Regions from separate parts of the Exiguobacterium sp. 9-2 genome, predicted to be linked through region 1. Evidence: riboswitches for the same ligand, from Rfam matches in the RefSeq annotation. Region 1 holds a riboswitch; each other region holds the start of a gene.

The links. Region 1 has a riboswitch for S-adenosylmethionine ahead of VJ374_RS12570 (methionine ABC transporter ATP-binding protein). Riboswitches for the same ligand answer to the same signal wherever they lie in the genome.
Region 2: another riboswitch for S-adenosylmethionine. It lies ahead of VJ374_RS13540 (methionine ABC transporter ATP-binding protein); the one in region 1 lies ahead of VJ374_RS12570 (methionine ABC transporter ATP-binding protein).
Region 3: another riboswitch for S-adenosylmethionine. It lies ahead of VJ374_RS15560 (LLM class flavin-dependent oxidoreductase); the one in region 1 lies ahead of VJ374_RS12570 (methionine ABC transporter ATP-binding protein).
Region 4: another riboswitch for S-adenosylmethionine. It lies ahead of mtnK (S-methyl-5-thioribose kinase); the one in region 1 lies ahead of VJ374_RS12570 (methionine ABC transporter ATP-binding protein).

What each region holds. Positions count from the first base shown of each region.
Region 1 covers NZ_CP142850.1:2,391,557-2,396,432, forward strand. The annotation lists gene VJ374_RS12555 (MDR family MFS transporter) at 1-302, opposite strand, end outside; gene VJ374_RS12560 (MetQ/NlpA family ABC transporter substrate-binding protein) at 382-1,209, opposite strand; gene VJ374_RS12565 (methionine ABC transporter permease) at 1,242-1,907, opposite strand; gene VJ374_RS12570 (methionine ABC transporter ATP-binding protein) at 1,904-2,926, opposite strand; SAM riboswitch class I at 3,005-3,109, opposite strand; gene VJ374_RS12575 (bifunctional cystathionine gamma-lyase/homocysteine desulfhydrase) at 3,167-4,333, opposite strand; gene VJ374_RS12580 (PLP-dependent cysteine synthase family protein) at 4,326-4,876, opposite strand, start outside.
Region 2 covers NZ_CP142850.1:2,582,858-2,587,733, reverse strand. The annotation lists gene VJ374_RS13550 (MetQ/NlpA family ABC transporter substrate-binding protein) at 1-589, opposite strand, end outside; gene VJ374_RS13545 (methionine ABC transporter permease) at 617-1,282, opposite strand; gene VJ374_RS13540 (methionine ABC transporter ATP-binding protein) at 1,272-2,285, opposite strand; SAM riboswitch class I at 2,370-2,474, opposite strand; gene VJ374_RS13535 (aminotransferase class I/II-fold pyridoxal phosphate-dependent enzyme) at 2,537-3,724, opposite strand; gene VJ374_RS13530 (alpha-glucosidase) at 3,873-4,876, shown strand, end outside.
Region 3 covers NZ_CP142850.1:2,978,477-2,983,352, forward strand. The annotation lists gene VJ374_RS15545 (NUDIX hydrolase) at 1-255, shown strand, start outside; gene VJ374_RS15550 (SRPBCC family protein) at 482-949, opposite strand; gene VJ374_RS15555 (ATP-grasp domain-containing protein) at 1,025-1,972, opposite strand; gene VJ374_RS15560 (LLM class flavin-dependent oxidoreductase) at 1,969-3,027, opposite strand; SAM riboswitch class I at 3,102-3,204, opposite strand; gene VJ374_RS15565 (DUF975 family protein) at 3,314-3,952, opposite strand; gene VJ374_RS15570 (DUF817 domain-containing protein) at 4,146-4,876, opposite strand, start outside.
Region 4 covers NZ_CP142850.1:435,429-440,304, reverse strand. The annotation lists gene VJ374_RS02370 (sugar ABC transporter substrate-binding protein) at 1-1,049, opposite strand, end outside; gene mtnA (S-methyl-5-thioribose-1-phosphate isomerase) at 1,061-2,110, opposite strand; gene mtnK (S-methyl-5-thioribose kinase) at 2,107-3,273, opposite strand; SAM riboswitch class I at 3,351-3,454, opposite strand; SAM riboswitch class I at 3,661-3,762, shown strand; gene VJ374_RS02355 (2,3-diketo-5-methylthiopentyl-1-phosphate enolase) at 3,833-4,876, shown strand, end outside.

The sequences.
Region 1 (4,876 bases):
AATGCCCAGAACGTCTCGACTTGCGCGAGTGCGATGAAGACGATCGCGAACCCGATCGTTCCGGCAAGCATCATCGCCCGGCGACCATACCGGTCCGACAATGTACCGCCGATGAAACTCATAACGAGACTGGCGATCGCCGAAATACTGAGAACCCAGCCGACATCGACCGGATCAAACTTCAGAACGGTCGTCATGTAGATAGCGAAAAACGGCATCGTAATGAACGTTCCGAGACGTGAGAAAAACGTCCCGAACAAGACCCCGAGTGTCAACGGATGCAGTTGACGTATGCGTTGCATATGATTCCCCCTAACCCCTGTTTCAGACAAATGAAAAGCATCCTTCCATTATATAGGAAGGATGCCGGCTTCGGTGAACTTATTTGCTGACTGGAACGACCGCACCTTTGTACTTGTCGAGAATCCAATCTTGGTTTTTCTTTTCGTGTAGAACGTCAAGAAGTGCTGTGACACGCTTGTCTTTTTCATCACCATCACGTGTAACGATGATGTTGACGTATGGTGAAGACTCATCTTCTGACGCGATCGCGTCTTTCAACGGGTTCAAACCGTTATCGATCGCATAGTTCGTGTTGATGAGGACTGCGTCGCCTTCATTGTTTTTGTAAGCTTGCGGAAGAAGCGATGCTTCGATGTTCGTCTTGAACTTGAGTTTCTTCGGGTTCTCCGCGATGTCACCGAGTTGCGCGTCTGTCGTTTTACCGTCTTTGAGTTTGATTAATCCTTCGTTTTGAAGGAACGTCAAGACTCGACCGCGTTCCGCGACGTTTGAGCTCGTTAAGATCGTTGCACCGTTTGGCAACTTATCGAGTGACTTGTATTTCTTCGAATAGATACCGAGTGGTTCAACGTGGACGCCACCTGCGTTCGCAAACTTATACGATTTGTTTTCTTTCTCTTGTTGCTCGAGATACGGCACATGCTGGAAGTAGTTCGCGTCGAGTTCTTTTTCAGCGAGCGCTTTGTTCGGAAGCACATAATCTTGGAACTTCTTGATTTCAAGTTTGTAGCCTTTTGCTTCATATTCCTTTTTAACGTGCTCGAGAATCTCAGCGTGCGGTACGTTTGAAGCACCGATGACGAGTGTCTTGTTGTCGCTTCCTGATGATTTTTCGCCACAAGCAGCAAGACTGATTGCTAAAACGGATACAGCGGCAGTACCTACGAATTTTTTCCAAACTTTCATGAATGATTCCTCCAATATGAATAAAATTTGAATTAACGTTTATCGATTGCTCGGATCAGTAAGTCCCCAATGATTTGGATGACGAAGACGATTGCTAAGATTAAGAGTGTCGCAATGACGATGACATCGTTTTGAGAACGCTGGAATCCTTCGATGAAGGCCATGTCCCCGAGTCCACCTCCGCCGACTACTCCGGCCATTGCCGTGTAACCGACAAGTGCAACGAGTGTAACCGTGATACCAGAAACGATAGCAGGCAATGCTTCTGGGATTAAGACTTTGTAGATGATTTGGAACTTCGTCGCGCCCATCGATTCAGCTGCCTCGATGACACCTTTATCGACTTCGCGAAGTGCGAGTTCAACCATCCGACCGTAGAACGGTGCGGCTCCTAAAATCAGTGCCGGTAATGCTGCTGTTGGTCCGAGGAACGAACCGACGACTGCTTTCGTAAATGGAATCAATAAGATCAGTAAGATGATGAACGGAATCGAACGGAAGACGTTAACGATCAAGCTCAAGATCGAATAAAACGCCCGATTTTTGAACAACAATTCTTCATTTGTCGCAAACAATAATAAACCAATGATCAAACCGAGAACGAATGTCGAAAGACCAGCGACTGCCGTCATATAGATCGTACTGCCTGTCGCTTCCCACACCATGTCCCAGTCTAGGTTGTCAAAGAATGAAATCATCGGTGATCCACCTCCACTTCAACATCACTGGCTTGAAGCTTCGTGATGACCGCTTGTGTTGCTTCTGTTTCCCCGATTAACTGAATGAACAGCGTACCGAGCGCCCCTTCCTGTGATTGACCGACGTTTCCGCCGATGATATTGAACAGGACGGGTGAATCCTTCATGACTTCCGCGAGGATCGGACTTTCCGCCGTCGATCCGACGAATGTCAACTGAACGATTTTTCCGGTTGGGTAGCGTTCGCGGAGTTTCGCGAACGTCAACTCGTTTTCCGATGGCGACGTCAATTGTTTGACGAATTCCTTCGTCATCGCTTGCTTCGGATGACGGAAGACTTCTGCGACCGGTCCTTGTTCGACGATTTTACCGGCCTCCATGACGGCGACCCGGTGACAGATTTTTTGAATGACGTGCATCTCGTGTGTGATCAAGACGATCGTCAGTTTCAATTTTTCATTGATGTCGACGAGTAACTCAAGAATCGAGTCCGTTGTTTTCGGATCGAGTGCACTTGTTGCCTCGTCACATAAGAGAACGTCCGGGTTCGATGCCAGTGCCCGAGCGATACCGACACGTTGCTTTTGACCACCGGATAATTGCGACGGATAGGCTTTTTCGCGTCCATCCAAACCAACGAGTTGGATCAGTTCCGCGACCCGTTCCTTGCGGCGTGCCTTCGGAAAGCCACCAAGTTCGAGTGGGAACATGATGTTCTCTTCAACTGTTCGTGACCAAAGTAAGTTGAAGTGCTGGAAGACCATCGAGACATTCTTGCGGACGCCCCGTAATTCTCTAGGTTTCAGCGATGTCATTTCGACACCATCGATTTGGATCGAACCACTCGTCGGTGCCTCAAGCATATTCAGCAATCGGATCAAGGTCGATTTCCCTGCTCCGGAATAACCGATTATTCCAAAAATTTCACCGCGCTCGATTGTCAGATCGACATTCGCGACGGCTTCGACCGCTCCGCGCTTTGAGCGATAAATCTTTCCTACGTCTTGTAAACGAATCACAACTGTCCCTCCTAAAATAAAAAAAGTGCGCGCGTTTTAGAGCAAACGCGCGCACTTTTCAGTACACAAAACCATTTGCTCTCATCTCCCAGACTTTTGTCTGCTGGAATTAGCACCACTTCGGATCAGATCCGCGGTTGCCGGGTTTCATCGGGCCAGTCCCTCCACCACTCTCGATAAGAGTTTCGGTATTAAGTTTGTAGAATATATTCTGAATATTAGCAGGGGTTATTTTTGTTGTCAAACAGTTTTTTCAGAAACTTTTTCGAGGAACGTGAAAGCACGCGTTAAGTCTTCTTTCAAATCTTCCGCATCCTCAAGTCCAACTGAAATCCGGACGAGACCGTCCGTGATGCCGAGTTCTGCGCGACGTTCTGCTGGGATCGACGCGTGCGTCATCCGTGCCGGAACGGAAATCAGGCTCTCGACGGCACCAAGACTCTCAGCAAGTGTGAAGAAATGTGTCGCCTCGACGAGTTTTTCTGCGTTCGCTGCTGAACCGACATCAAAGCTGATCATCCCACCAAATCCAGTCGCTTGTTTCGCTTGGATGTCGTGACCAGGATGCGATGCAAGTCCTGGGTAGAAGATGTTCGAGACGATGTCTTGCGCTTGCAAGAACGCAACGAGATCATGGGCTGTCTCTTCGATCGCATCCATCCGGATACCGAGTGTACGAAGACCACGGACGAGCAAGAAGCTGTCTTGCGGTCCAAGCACGCCGCCTGTCGAGTTTTGGATGAAGTGCATCTCTTCGCCGAGCGCATCATCTTTGACGACGACAAGTCCAGCGACGACGTCCGAGTGTCCGCCGATGTATTTCGTCGCACTGTGCAAGACGATGTCTGCACCGAGCGCGAGTGGTTGTTGATGATATGGTGTCGCGAACGTGTTGTCGACGACGAGTTTAAGATCGTGACGTTTGGCGATCGTTGCGATCGCTGCGATGTCCGTTACTTTCAACAACGGGTTCGTCGGTGTTTCGACGTAGACGATCTTCGTGTTGTCTTGGATCGCTGCTTCCGTTGCTGCAAGGTCCGTCGTATCGACGAATGTCACTTGAATGTTGAACTTCGGTAAGACGCGTTGCATCAAGCGGAACGTACCACCGTAGACATCATCTGTCATGACGATGTGGTCGCCAGACTCAAGCAAGTGGAAGACGGCATGAATCGCTGCCATCCCAGAACCGAAGGCAAAACCACGTGCGCCGCCTTCAAGATCCGCAATCAATCGTTCGATGCTCGTCCGTGTCGGGTTCGCTGTCCGTGAGTATTCGTATCCGTCCTTAAGTTGACCGATTTTATCTTGCTTGTATGTGCTTGTTTGATAGATTGGTGGTGTAACGGCTCCTGTTGCCCGATCGACACCTGTTCCTCCATGAATCAATGCTGTCTTCTTACGCATGAGTTTCGTCCACCTTTTCAAAGATTTGTTGGCTTAAATAGCGTTCGGCACTGTCTGCGAAGACGGTGACGATCGTACTGCCGGGGTGACGCTTTGCGATATCAAGCGCAGCAACGAGCGCTGCCCCTGCTGAGCTACCGACGAGTAATCCTTCGCGAGCAGCGAGTGTATGAACCGCGTCAAATGCATCACGGTCAGAAATCGTATGAATCTCATCAACGAGTTCACGCGGAACGAGGCTTGGCCATTTCGCTGTACCGATACCTTCTGTCTTATGCGGACCGGCTGGACCACCGTTCAAGACGGAGCCTTCCGGTTCGACGATTGCTGCTTTTGTACCGAGACGTTGTTTTAAGAAGTCCGCTGTTCCGGCGAACGTACCACCTGAACCACAACCGGCAACGAACCAGTCGATATGCGGTAAGTCCGCAATCAGCTCAGGACCGAGTGTCCGCTGATACGTGACTGGGTTCTCTTCGTTTTCGAATTGTAACGGAACGTAACTATTCGGAATTTCCTGACCGAGTTCTTTTGCCCGGTCGA
Region 2 (4,876 bases), 190 kb from region 1:
CATCAACGCTTTCGATGGCACGTGGCAGTTGCGCTGCTTCAAGCGGCTTGATGACGAGTTTCTTCGGATTTTTGACGATATCTTTCTCTGAGACGGTCAGTGGATCGACATCTGGCTTCAGTTCGATCCAGCCTTGTTCTGCCAAGAGGTTCAGCGCGCGTGCCTGGTTCGTTGGATCGTTCGGTGTCGCGACTTCAGCGCCTGTCTTGACGTCGTCAAGTGTCTTCGCCGTTTTACTATACAGTCCCATCGGTGCCGTCGGGACAGTGATGAGTCCTTTAAGGTCGAGCTTCTTTTCTTTAGAGAACGTCTTCAGGTAAATCGAGTGTTGGAATAAGTTAGCATCGATATTGCCACTACCGAGTGCGATGTTTGGTTGGATATAATCGCTGAATTCGACGATTTCGACTTTATAGCCTTTCTTTTCGAGTTGCGGTTGAATCGCTTGTTTGACCATGTCGCTATAAGGACCGCTTGTCGCCCCAATCTTGATCGTCTTGTCTTTTTCATCAGCGCTGCTGTCTCCACATCCTGCGAGGATTCCTGCACCGAGTAAGGCTGTCGCTAAAAAGGCATATCGTTTTTTCATGATTCAACTCTCCCTTTATATGTATGATTAGCGCTTGTCTGTTTTTCGCGCTAGTTGATTGCCGAGTGCTTGAATGCTCTGGACGATGACGATGAGGACAACGATCGTCACGATCATGATGAGATTATCGTAGCGATAGTAACCGAAACGGATCGCGAGGTCACCGACACCTCCGCCGCCGACGATACCAGCCATCGCCGAGAAGCCGATCAAACTGATCGTCGTTAATGTGATGCCCTGAATGATGCCAGGGAGTGCTTCCGGTAAGAGGACACTGACGATGATCCGTAATGGTTTCGCTCCGCACGCTTCCGCTGCTTCAATCAAACCAGGTGGAATTTCACGGAGTGATGTTTCGACGAGGCGCGCGAGAAACGGAATCGCTGCGACACTGAGGCTGACGGATGCTGCCGTCGGACCAATCGTATTATCAAGCAAGAACTTCGTTAATGGAATGAGGGCAACAAGCAAGATGATGAACGGCAAGGACCGGACGATGTTGACGACGAAGTCAAGGACACGTCGGATGGCAATGTTTTGAAAGAATAAACCGCGGTCGGTGACGAACAGGAGAATCCCGAGTGGAATCCCGACGACCAATGCGAAGGCAAGTGAAATGCCAACCATCCACGCCGTCTCACCAAGTGCCTTCAACAACTCGGGTAACATCGTTTGTATACGATCAAGCCACATCCTGAATCACCTCGAGTGTATGAAGTTCCGCCGCAAGCCAGTCGAGGGCAGGTGAGATTTGATCGGAGGATCCCGTCAAGCTGACGATTAAGACACCAAAAGCGACGTCTTGGATGTAATCGACTTTTCCGTGCAGGATGCTGACCGAGATATCGTATCGACGGATGGCTTCCGACAACGTACTTTCACCGGTCTTCTCGCCCGTGAACTGCAGGCGGATGATCTTTCCCGGTGTCGCTTGCAAGATGCGTTCCGGTAGCTCGATCTGGAGTGCCGTGTCGACGTAATGTTGTGTCACCGGATGTTTGGCTTGACTGAACAAATCGTATGTAGAGGCGACTTCGACGACTTCCCCTTGCGACATGACCGCGACACGATGGCAAATTTGTTTGACGACATCGATCTCGTGCGTGATGAGGACGATCGTCAATCCGAGTCGTTCATTCAAATCTTTCAACAAATCCAAAATCTGCAGCGTCGTGACCGGATCAAGGGCAGAGGTCGCTTCGTCACATAACAAGACGGTTGGATCATTCGCGAGTGCCCGGGCAATCCCAACGCGCTGTTTCTGTCCACCGCTCAACTGACTCGGGAAGTTCGTTTCGAATCCTTCGAGTCCGACGAGTGAGACGAGTTCACGGATCCGTTCTGGAAAATCTGCTCGTTTGACGCCAGCAGCCTTCAGTGCGAAAGCAATGTTATCTGCGACATTACGCGACTGGATCAATTGGAAATGCTGAAAGATCATTCCTGTCCGCAAACGAAGTTGACGCAAATCTGCTTTTGACATCCCGCCGAGTGAGACACCGTCGACCTTGACCGTTCCTTGTGTCGGATGCTCGAGACCGTTGATCAGACGAAGCAACGTACTCTTACCGGCACCGGATTCACCGATGATCCCAAAGATTTCTCCTTTTTGAATCGTCAAATCGACATCTCGTAATGCAAAAATTGGAGTCCGGTCTCGGACGAACCGTTTCGTAATCTGTTTGAATTCAATCATCTGCTCATCTCCTCATACAAAAAAAGTCGCTTTTTCCTAGTAGCAGAGCAACCAGAAAAAAGCGACGAAAGTGTAAGATTTCGTAACTTATCTCTCAGAATGAATCCATTCTGTAGGATGTGGCACCGTTCCTGATAGGTGGTTGCCGGACGTCGTTGGGCCTAATCCCTCGGTCGCTCTCGATAAGTAGTTATGCTGTTGGGATTTACTTTAACGGAAATGATTCCCATCTGTCAAATGTTTTTTCAGAATTATTCCGCAACAGGTGTCCGGAACAGGTTGAGCGTTCCGATTCGGTCGACGGCCTCCTCTAGTCGTTCGACGTCAGCAATTAAGCTGATCCGCACGTATCCTTCGCCGTATTCACCAAAGAATGATCCAGGGGTCACGGCGACGTGTGCTTCGTCAAGCAGATGATCCGTGAAGCTTTGGGACGTGTATCCTTCCGGCACGGGGAGCCAGACGAAGAAGGAACCGCCCGGTCGTGGTCCGCTCCAACCGATTGCATCGAGTTTCGTAAACAATGCATCGCGTCGTGTTTCATATAAGCTACTTAACTCACGGACACATGTTTGGTCACTCGTCAGGGCAACGGTCGCTGCATGTTGGATCGGTGTGAAGGCACTGACGTAGAGATGTTCCTGATACGTCTCGATGCTTGAGATGACGGACGGATTTCCGATCGCGAAAGCGATTCGGAAGCCAGACATGTTGAAGCGTTTCGAGAGTGAGAACAACTCGATTCCGACATCTTTCGCCCCTTCTGTCTGCAAGAAGCTTCGTGTGGGACCATCAAAGCTGATGCCACCGTAGGCTAAATCATGGACGACACAAATATCATGGGCATCCGCGAAGGCAACTGTCTGTTCGAAGGCTTCTGCTGTCGCTGTCGCACCTGTCGGATTACTCGGGTAATTGAGGAACAACATCCGGGCGCGCTCGACATCTGTCGTATCAAGTAAATCGTAATCCGGCAGGAAGTTATTTTTCTCAAGCAGTGGAAGCGTAATCGGATAAGCACCAGCAAGTGCTGCTCCAGACAGGTAATCCGGGTACCCCGGATCCGGGACGATGACACCTTCTCCAGGATTGACGATCGTTTGTGGTAAGGCGACGATTCCGGCTTTACTACCGAGAAGAATTGCGACCTCGGTTGCCGGATCGATCGTGACGCCGAATTCGTTCGTATAAAAGCTCGCGACGGCTTGCTTTAGAAAATCATGTCCACGAAATGGTGGATATTGAAGGTTTGTTGGCTCATCGATCGCCTGTTTCAAGGCGTCGAGAATATGTACGGGCGTCGTTTGATCGGGTGTTCCTTGACCAAGGGTGATGACATCATGTCCGGCAGCTTTCACAGCGCCGATCCGGTTCGCAAGTTCAGCGAAAACGGGAGCAGGAAGCCGATCGATGGCGATGGATGGAGCGAAATGTTTCATGGATGTGTGCCTCCTTCGTAGTATTGTCGTCAAGGATAACGAATATTCAGTCAAAAGAAAAGAACTTTTTTGAAATTCAAAAAAATCGTCCAATAAACAGGTACAGATATGTGGAGCGGGAATAGAGAGTAGGGAGAGGAGTGAGGAGATGAAGCGAGCTAGCTGGAAAGAAGCAGTCGTCTATCAAGTCTATTGGCGCAGTTTTAAGGATTCGAATGGGGACGGCATCGGTGATTTGCGAGGTGTCATCGACAAGCTAGATTACATCGCATCGCTTGGTGTCGATATCGTCTGGTTAAATCCATGTTACCGTTCTCCAGACATCGATAATGGCTATGATATTGCCGATTATTACACGATCATGGACAAGGCGGGGACGATGGGCGATCTACAAGAGTTGATCACAGCGGCTCACGCACGCGGCTTAAAGATAATTCTTGATTTGGTCGTCAATCATACGAGTGACCAGCATGACTGGTTCCGTCAGTCGCGGGACCGAATCCACGACAAGGATGATTGGTACATCTGGAAAGATGGAACGAAAGAGACTCCCCCGAACAATTGGCGGTCGTACTTTGCGCCGAGCCCTTGGACGTGGAGTGAAGAGCGCGAACAATATTATTTCCATTCTTTTGCGAAAGAACAACCCGATTTGAACTGGGAACAACCGGCTGTCCGGCAAGCGATCTACGACATGATGAACTGGTGGATCGCTCAAGGGATTGACGGTTTCCGAATGGACGTCATCAACTTGATCAAAAAACGTTCACTTGAGGATGTCGTCAATCCGTTTGATCTATCGTATCTCGGAAATCAACCAGGTGTGCACGACTTCCTTCAGGAAATGCATGCGAACGTCCTTGCCGGGAAAGACTTGTTCACGGTCGGTGAGATTCCGTTCGTCGGTCCAGAAGACGGTCTGTTATATGTCAGTGAAGAACGTGAAGAACTTCGGACACTGTTTCACTTCGAAATCGCGGACGACATGGAGACGATGGATCTTTTACGTTTCAAGGAAATTCAGAAACGATGGTATGACGTCTTGTATCCGTTAGGCGTCAATTCACAGTTTCTCAACAACCACGATCATACGCGACAAGTGACCCGCTTCGGCAGTGAACGATACCGAGTCGAGAGTGCGAAACTACTCGG
Region 3 (4,876 bases), 590 kb from region 1:
CAAGCCATCATGAGAGAAGTGTTAGAAGAAACGCATCTTCACGTCACGGTCGAACGGAAACTTTACGAGATTTCAATTGATCAAGGAACAGAGACATGTTTTCTCGTTCGCCGTGTCTTAGATAGTCCTGAACCTCGACTCGGGATCGATCCTGAACTATCGCTTGATCAACAAGAATTACGAGCCGTTCGGTTTCGACCACTGAATGAGATGCAAAATGATTCACAGATTTCTCGTTTGCGTCTACTATCGTAACGATATAATCTTTGGATTAAATGAAAATTTAATAACCGTATTTATACTTAAAAATAGTAGTCGATAACTAAGCTTTTTGATAATCCAAAATCGCTCGATCCAGCGATAGAAAACGAGAATGTTATCAAGGTATCGACTGCCTATCCGTTTTACCGAGTGGTCATAAATCGTATACGAATCGATAAGATATGAAAAAACGGATTCCCCAGTGCGGGAATCCGTTTTTTCATGCATTGTTCTTCTTTTGTTTCGCTGCCTCTTCTTCGACACGTTGCAACAAGCCCTGAACAATTTTCTCGTTTTCTCGTTCGCCACCGAGTGACAAGAGACTTTTCCCAACAAAGTTTGCCCCTTCATTTTTTCCTGTATAAATCAACAGACAACGAGCGTGTCCAAGTGGTTTGAGCGTAAACGTCATCTCAATCTTGAATATTTTAGCTAACGTGAATCCAATCGTATTTTGTTTAAAGTCCGGCTCATTCGTATAGGCTAAATCGGTCACGATGTAGGTTTCGAGTCGGTTGCCCTGCATGTATGTTTGACGATACGTCGAACCGACGACACCCGGTTTTCGTTCAATCACTTCATGCTGGACGACGTTCGGAATCAGACGTTGCAGCCGCGTGTGATCAAACAAGTGCCATGCTTCCTCAATCGGGATATCGAGCTGTCGTTCTTCTCTCCACGTAATCATAGATCCGCCCCCTTTCTATAGAAATACCCCGTCATCCGGTCTTGTAACGTCCGGTGACAGGGCGGGAGCCGATTCTTATTTTACTGTGCTTGTTTCAAGTGCTGCACCGAGGAACTTCGCCAGTTCGAGCATGCCGTAGCGTCCTGCAGCTGCCTCAGCATCCGAATTGTAATTCGTATTCGTATTGACGTCATACGTATAGATCGTACCTGACGCATCCTTGATGAACTCGATACCTGCGACCGCAATCTGGTTCGCATGGAGGAACGCTTCGTACTTTGCAATGATTGGATCATCGAAGCCTTCAACGATTTGGAACTTCATCGGCGTTTGCGGCGCTTCTTCCCCGACTGGGCAGAACAAGTCTTCGATCACACATGCATCCGCTGGGCAAAGCTCAAAACCTTCTGATGTATCGACTCGAACCGCGTAGACAAACTTTCCACCTACGAACTCACAGCGCGTGATGTACGGTTCTGGTGCTTGGATATACTCTTGAATCAATGTGATGCCATCGACTGGTTCGTCGAATGTCGGACCATCGAGATAAGCTTCAAGTGCTTCAATCGAATGGAATAACTGGACGCCGAGACCTTTCCCGGCACGGTTATGTTTCGTGATAAATGACGAAACACCGATTTCTTTTGCTGCTTGTACGATTTGATCACGTCCGACAGCAGCCGTTGTCTTTGGTACACGAATCCCAGCCTTACGTAACGCTGTGTATTGATTGACTTTGCTGACTTCAAGACGGAGCGCACGCGTTCCGTTAAAGACAGTGCGGTCATGCTCTTCTAACCAAGCGAGGACCCCTTCCGTCAACTCTGGCGCATAACGATGCCCCCGCGTATGCGAAGACGCACTCATACGACTGTAAAAGACACCTTCTGGCGGCAGTTCATCTAACGGTACGATTCCTTCATTCAAGTGCCACTGCTCGTACGGCAACTTGAGTTCTTCGAGACGTTTGATGAGATGATCCGTCCATTCTTGGTTTTCGTGGAGAATATGAATTTTTGTCATGATTGTTGACCTACCTTTCGTTTCGCTTCGACCAGTGGCATTACGTCACGGGCAAAGCGTTCCATTTCTTCGAGTTGTGGTGAGAATTGTAACAAGAGCAACGTGACACCAACGGCTTCGAACGCTAGAATCCGTTCGGCAATCTGTTCTGGTGTTCCGATCAAGTTCGGTCGCAGACCACGGTTCGAGACGGAATAATCATTTCGTTCGACCTGTTGTTCGAGTTGTGATTTACTGATGAAATCTTGATAACCGGCATAACCGGCGCTGTCTTCCTTAACGTCCGTGATGCGTTGCCACTCAAGAAGCGCTTCTTCTTCCGTATCCCGACAAATGATGTAGGCAGCAAGACCGAAGCTCTCAAGCGGTGCGTGTTCCGTCGCTTCCCGGCGTACTTTCATATCATTGATTTTATGAGCTACTTCTTCAACAGTGCCTCCATGCATGACGTAGGCATCACAATGTTCGACGATCGTCCGTTTTCCGGCTTCACTCTCTCCACCAGCGTAGAGCTTAATCCCCGGACGCTGGACGGGTTTCGGATGGAGTTCTGCCTGTTCGATCGTGTAGTGATTACCGAAGAAGCTGTACGGTGACGCATCTGCCCATAGTCCTTTCATGACCGTGACGAACTCTTCCGTCCGGGCATAGCGCTCATCATGTGCAGTAAAAATACCGTTGTATTGTTTTGCTTCTTCTGCCCACCAGGCTGAGACGACATTGAGCGTAAATCGCCCTCCACTCAACTGATCGATGTTTGCCGCCATCTTCGCCGTCGTCGCTGGATTATGGAACCCGGGACGAACCGCTGTCATGATCTCAAGGCGTTCTGTTGTTGCAGCAATCGCCGCTGCCGTTGTCCATGCCTCAAGACTCGGTTCCTTGATGCCTTTGATATCGTTCAAGTTCAATTCCGCAATCAACGTCGTCGAGAAGCCGATGCGTTCAGCTGTTTGTGCGACTTGTTTCGCATAATCGAATGTTGCTGGCATCTGTTCATCCTCGACGTTACGTAGCCATCCCCCAAAAATCGGTAACCAAAAACCATACTCCACTCCATCGTCCCCCTTATCATAAAAAAACGCTCTTTTCGAAGTTCGAAAAGAGCGACGGTATCTTGTCCTGTCCGCTCTTATCTTCAGAAGGTATTCCTTCCTGGAAGTAGCACCTTCCGCCATAGCGGGGTTGCTGAAGTGTCTTCGGGCCAGTCCCTCGACTTCTCTAGATAAGATGTGTTGCATTCATCGTACAGAATTCATTGAACTAAAGCAACCATTAAACCGTCTTTTCCTATCGGATTTATTCCAAAGAAAAATCCCGACGTAGTGTCGGGATTCGGAATTAGTATGGTGCGACGAAATCTGATGTCTGCTCTGGCGCCTGCTCCCCACGAATACGATCGTAGAATTTGGCAAGCGTGACACTGAAGTATGGTCCGACCCATAGGACAGCAAGACCAAGCGTAACGATGACAAGCAACGCCCAACCGATAAACGATAAGAAGAGCAAGAATGCTTCCATCTTGTGTCCATCCATGAGTTGCCGTGAGCGTGTAATTGCCTCGAGAATACCGATTGACGGCTCATCCCGAAGGATGTAGTACGTCAACAAGTAAGAGAATGACTTGATGATACCAGGGATGATTAAGAGTAACGTCCAGAGCGCGATAAAGATGAACTGAACAATGGCCAGCCCCACCACTTTCAGGAACATACCATATGGCTCAAACAAATCCGTCACTTTCGTTTCTTCGCCACGAGCAATCGACATGGCAATCCATGTCCAACCGACTCCTACTGGAATCAATAAAATCGACACCAATGATACAACGAGATCTATACTACTAGACGGCTCATCGATATCCGATCCAAATAAATTAGGAACACCCTGAATAATACTAAACAGCAGAAAAGCTAGGACTGCAAATCCCCAACGACCGCTGAGCGACTCCTTCGCTGCTTTTTTTAATTGAGATGACATGAGTAAGGTCCTCCTTGAAAAATAAGTTCTCACCTTACTCTACGGCTTAAAACTTCTAATGTTTCACTCTTTTTTCAATAATTTCCCGTCTCGTCACTGGTTGAGCCAAACACGCTCAAGTTGTCGTCCACATGTTAGAACGAACGTTGAACATCGAAGCGCTCCATCACAAACGAAATGTCATGTTTTTTATCTATGTACGCTGATATATCTCCACAGCCGGATCCCGTTGCTTGTATTTCGCGACGATGACGATCAGGACCGTGATGATCACAAGCAGGAACCAAGAAGACAACTTTCCGAGATCAACGACTTCCCATCCTCTTTCCTGATGTGGATAGACCCACCCTTTAAAGAACGTCACGATATTCTCAGCGATCCAAATAAAGAACGCGATCAGTAAAAAAGACAGGACGAGCGGCATCCGGTAGATCGTCTGCTCGATCGTAAAATGAACCCATGACTTATAGAAGACAAGGACGACAAGGACCATCAATAGCCAGCGTGCATCGAAGATCCAGTGGTGTGTGAAGAAGTTGAGATAGACGAGACTGCCTACGCTGATCGCAAGCCAAGGTGGTGGAAATGCTGTGAAGCGTAAATGAAATCTTCGGAACGCTTGACAGACATAACTTGCGACACTTGCATACATGAATCCTGCATACAAAGGAACACCAGCCACTTTCGTTAGAGCCTGTTCCGGATAACTCCAAGACCCAACGTTCACTTTGAACAGTTCAAGTGCTAGACCAATCACGTGAAAGAGTAAGATCAGTTTGAACTCTTCCAGCGTTTCATAACGCGTGACAAGTAAGACGATTTGGACGAGAAGACACCATAGCAACAGGAGATCGTATCGAGCGACCGGTTCAGCAGGAAGATAACGTGAAAGAGCAAGCGCTGCGAAAATCATGACGGGAAAGA
Region 4 (4,876 bases), 1.1 Mb from region 1:
TCCATCCACGGCTCATTGAATTTATCCGACGTACTCCAACCTTTGATGATCGTATCGAGATTATACATCGTTGTGTCCTGCTTCAATGCCTTCTGCTCAACGAGTTTCGCATCGAGATCAAAGCTATCTGGTGTCTTCTCTCCGGCGATTTTCTTAGCCAGTAGTCGCATGTCCGTTTGTCCAATCAGGAATGGATCCACCGCACTCGTCGAAACCCAGTTGCTGCCTTTCTCACGCATCAGGTTGATGTCCTGATTTGAGACATCGATCGAGATCAATGGGATTTCTTGACGTTTATTATCCTTGAGCGATTTGTAAGCGCCTTTTGCGACTTCGTCCCATGCTCCCCAAACGGCATCAACGCTTCCTTTCGGGTATTTCGCGAGAATGGCATTCATCTTTGTCGCGATATCCCCTTGGACATCTTGGAAGTTCGTCGGTCCAACCGTCTCAAGCGTTTTGATTTTGCCGTCTGCTTCGTACGTCTTATAGATTTCCTGACGACGATCGAGCGGGGCAAAACCTGGTCCGAACCAGAGTTTGATGACACGGACCGGCTTTTTGTCCGTCACCTTCGTCACTTCATCGAGTGATAGCTTCGCAAGTTGATGATCGTTTTGGAACGTTTCCGTCACGTCTTGTAGAGATGCCCCTTTTTTCTTCGTGACCGTATCGAACGTCACGACCTTCAGTCCTTTATCGACTGCTGGTTTGATCATGTCATAGGCATAGTCTTCCTTACCGTGCGAAATGATGAGCCCATCATAATCTTGCTGAATCGCCTGCGCGACCAGTTCCTTGAACTTGACATCGTTACCTTCCGAAATGAACGTGCTGACTTTAAAGCCGAGCGCTTCTCCTTCACTTCGTGCGCCATCAAGGAATTGCTTCGTATGGTCGTCCGATGCGAGGTTACGGATGACGGCGATCTTGACATCCGATTGAACTCCTTTTGGTACATCCTTGACGACTTTCGTCGTCGCTTCTCCATTCGCACAAGCCGCTAGTAATAAGGCCGGTGCTAGGACGGCGTAAGCTAATTTTTTCATGAATTGTCTCCTTATCCGAGGGGTTGAAGCCCCGTTAATTTTTCAATCGTTTCTTCATTCGGTTGCGTGATAATACCAAGTTCGGTGATGATGCCCGTGATCAATGTGTGTGGTGTGACATCAAAAGCTGGGTTGAAGACAGCAACTCCTTCTGGTGCTGTCGCAACACCTTGGACAGTCGTCACTTCCTGCGGATCACGTTCTTCAATTTCGATCGCGTCTCCGGAAACAAGTGAGAAATCAAACGTCGAGAGCGGTGCTGCGACGTAAAACGGGATACCGAAAGCTTGAGCGAGTAATGCTAGTTGGAACGTTCCGATCTTATTCGCCGTATCTCCGTTGCGTGTAATCCGGTCCGCCCCGACGATGATTGCATCGATCTGTTTTTCTTTCAGCGTATGGGCGACCATGTTATCTGTAATTAGCGTGACATCGATGCCGGCACGTTGTAGCTCCCATGTCGTCAGTCGTGCTCCCTGCAGTAATGGTCGCGTCTCACTCGCAAAAACAGATAATTCAATGCCGCGTTCTTTTGCGATATAGAACGGCGCAAGTGCTGTTCCATAAGCAGCGGTCGCAATCGATCCAGCATTACAGATCGTTAGGATACGGTTACCTGACTGGAACAATTCAAGTGCATGAATCCCGATTTGACGTGACGTCTGCGCATCCTGATCGTATAAGGCAATCGTCCGCTGCTCGAGCCGTTCGCGGATCTCTTCTACCGACGTCCCGTCTTGAATGATTGGATTCAATTGATCAAGGACATTTCGTAAGTTAACAGCCGTCGGTCGTGTCGCGAGTAACGTCGCTGATGTCTCAAGCAAAGTCTGCTTATAGATCGACAGTTCTGCTTCAAACCGGTACGCCTCTTGAACGAGTACGAATCCGCCAAATAAACTGATCGCAGGCGCCCCTCGGACGCGCAGTTGTTTAATCGCTTCGACCGCTTGTGCAAGATCGGTAATGACTTCATAGTGTTCTTCCTGCGGTAGACGTGTCTGATCGAGAATCGTCAAGGCACGATCTTCATAACGAATACTTTGAACGAATGTACTCATCGGCTAAGTTCCTCCGTTACGTCGAAGTTTCGTAAATCATCAAATGTCCGGCATTCGGTCCGACGTTTGATTAACGCCGATCCTAAACGTAAAGCATGTTGTTTTCGTTCTAGTCGTTCCGTCATAGAACTAATCGTTTCTAAATCAGCGACTGGTGCGAGTCCGATCGTCCGACGAATCAGTTCGCAACCGGCAAAGCCAAGGGCATCCTGCAAGATCGTGCTCAGTACATCGTCGACGAGTCCCGATGTCCGGAATGGTTCGACGGCTTCGCGTTCCCATAAGGCGCGGAACGTCGAAGCGAACGTCAGCCAGAACGTATCGATGTCGCGAATCCGGGCATCACGAAGTGCTGAATAATCCGGGTATGCTGCAAAGAATAAGTGGGCGATGAACTGTCCGACATCAAATCCGAATGGACCATAAAAGGCGAATTCTGGATCGATGACTTTCGTTTCCGTTGCCGAAGCAAAGATGCTTCCTGTATGTAGATCGCCGTGTAGCAACGCATCTCCTTTCGTGATGAAAAGCGCTTCGAGTTTTGCGACTTCGCGTTTCAACTCATCGTCCGCCCATAGACGTGCCACCTCTTCTTCAAGCCCGGCTTCAATCTCGTTCGTCTCCGCGTCATGGAACGGATCCGTGAAGATTAATTTTTCCGTGATGTCGCACAAGTCCGGATTGTAGTACGTTCGGGCGACACGTTTTTTTTCAACCGGACCAAGCGCAAAGTCCGATGTATGGAATAAAGTCCGAGCGAGATAAGAACCAATATGTTCCGCAAGCAACGGATACTGTTCACCTGCGAGTAAACCGCTTCGAACGATTGTCAGATGTGAAAGATCTTCCATGACCGTATACGCCTCGTCGTGACTAGCATGAAAGACACGCGGTACGAACGGCACGGCATGCCGGGCGAATTCACGGAGTGCGGATTGCTCGATCCACGCCCGCTCGAGTGATAGTGGCCAGCTTTCACCGACGACTTTCGCGTACGGAAGTGCTTGTTTTAGAATCAATCGATGTTCACCTTCTCGAATTCGAAAGACAAGGTTGAGATTGCCGTCGCCAATCTCTTCTGCTTCGACGGCTCCGTCGCCGATCAGTCCTAGTGAGCGGACCCGTTCGATCGCGTCCTGTTCTGTAAATGCTTTGTATGTCATCTCAGTTCCCCCTGTGTGATACACGAAAAAGCGCCTCTTTTCGTCATCGAAAAGAGGCGCAGGAAAGTCACTGCGTCCTCTTATCTCTCAGACGAAACGTCTGTTGGATGTAGCACCGTGCCAAGTGGTCGGTTGCTGCGGCGTCATCGGGCCAATTCCCTCTGCCAACTCGCGATAAGAGTCGTATGTAGTTGTCGTGTGTGATATTGATTTGAATCTTACGCAATCCTCTTCCCTGCTGTCAAATCGAAATCAAGCAGAAACGGATATCGTTTTCGCTCCATATATAGAAAGAGTATTTTCAAAAAAAATAAATTTTCTAAAAATAGTTTGACAAGTCGTGACTCTCATGTAAAAATTGCAATTAGATTTCACAATTTCATCCAATTCTTATCAAGAGCAGACGGAGGGACAAGCCCTACGATGTCGCAGCAACCGACCTTTTGGCACGGTGCTAATTCTTGCAGCTACTAAGCTGACAGATAAGAGTCCACGTTCGAATCATTCATGGTCTCTTGTCGCTGACAAGAGACCATTTTTTTATTGAAGGAGGAAAGACATGGCTTACATCACAGCTACTTATCAATTGACCGCCCGCGATCGACTGGAGCAACGCGCCGAACAACTCGCGCTTGGTCTGACGGTTGGTTCCTGGACGGAGCTGAATCATCTTGAGCAACAACAACTCGCCTCATTCAAAGGAGAAGTCGTACATACGGAAGAGCGCGACGGGAAAGGCTATATCACGATTCGTTACCCGGAACACAATGTATCGCGCGACTTTTCTGCGATCTTGACGACCGTCTTCGGGAAACTCTCACTCGACGGTGAAATCAAATTAACAGAACTGCTACTACCCGATACATTCACGTCGGATTTTCCAGGTGCGAAGTTCGGGATCCAAGGGGTTCGTTCCTTGATTGGTGTCGAAGATCGTCCACTGTTAATGAGCATCTTCAAAGGGGTCATCGGACGCGATTTATCGTTCCTTCGTGATCAACTCGAAGGACAACTTGCTGGTGGGATCGATCTCGTCAAGGACGATGAGATCCTATATGACAATCCGTTGACACCGACGATTGATCGGGCACGGATAGGACGTGAGGTTATCGATGCTCATTTCCACCGGACCGGTAAACGTGCGTTGTATGCGATCACACTTAGTGGTCCCGTCTTTACGCTCAAGGATCAAGCCAAACGATTGATTGACGCTGGAGCAACTGCTTTCTTGTTGAATACCTTCACATACGGACTCGACGTCTTACGTGAATTGGCAAGTGATCCGGAGATCAACGTTCCCATTTTCAATCATCCGGCTTACAGCGGTGCATTGATTGCTAGCCCGAACCACGGTGTTGCAGCGCCTGTCTTACTTGGCACATTACCGCGCGTTGCTGGTGCAGACTTAACACTATTCCCGTCACCTTACGGCAATGTCGCTCTTCCGAAGGACGTCGCCCGCGGCATCGCGGTTGAAGCGACTCGCCTCGGTCAGACGAAAGCGATTTTCCCTGTCCCTTCAGCCGGTATTCACCCAGGACTCGTTGCTCAACTCGTACGCGACTTCGGGATCGATTCCGTCATCAACGCTGGTGGTGGCGTA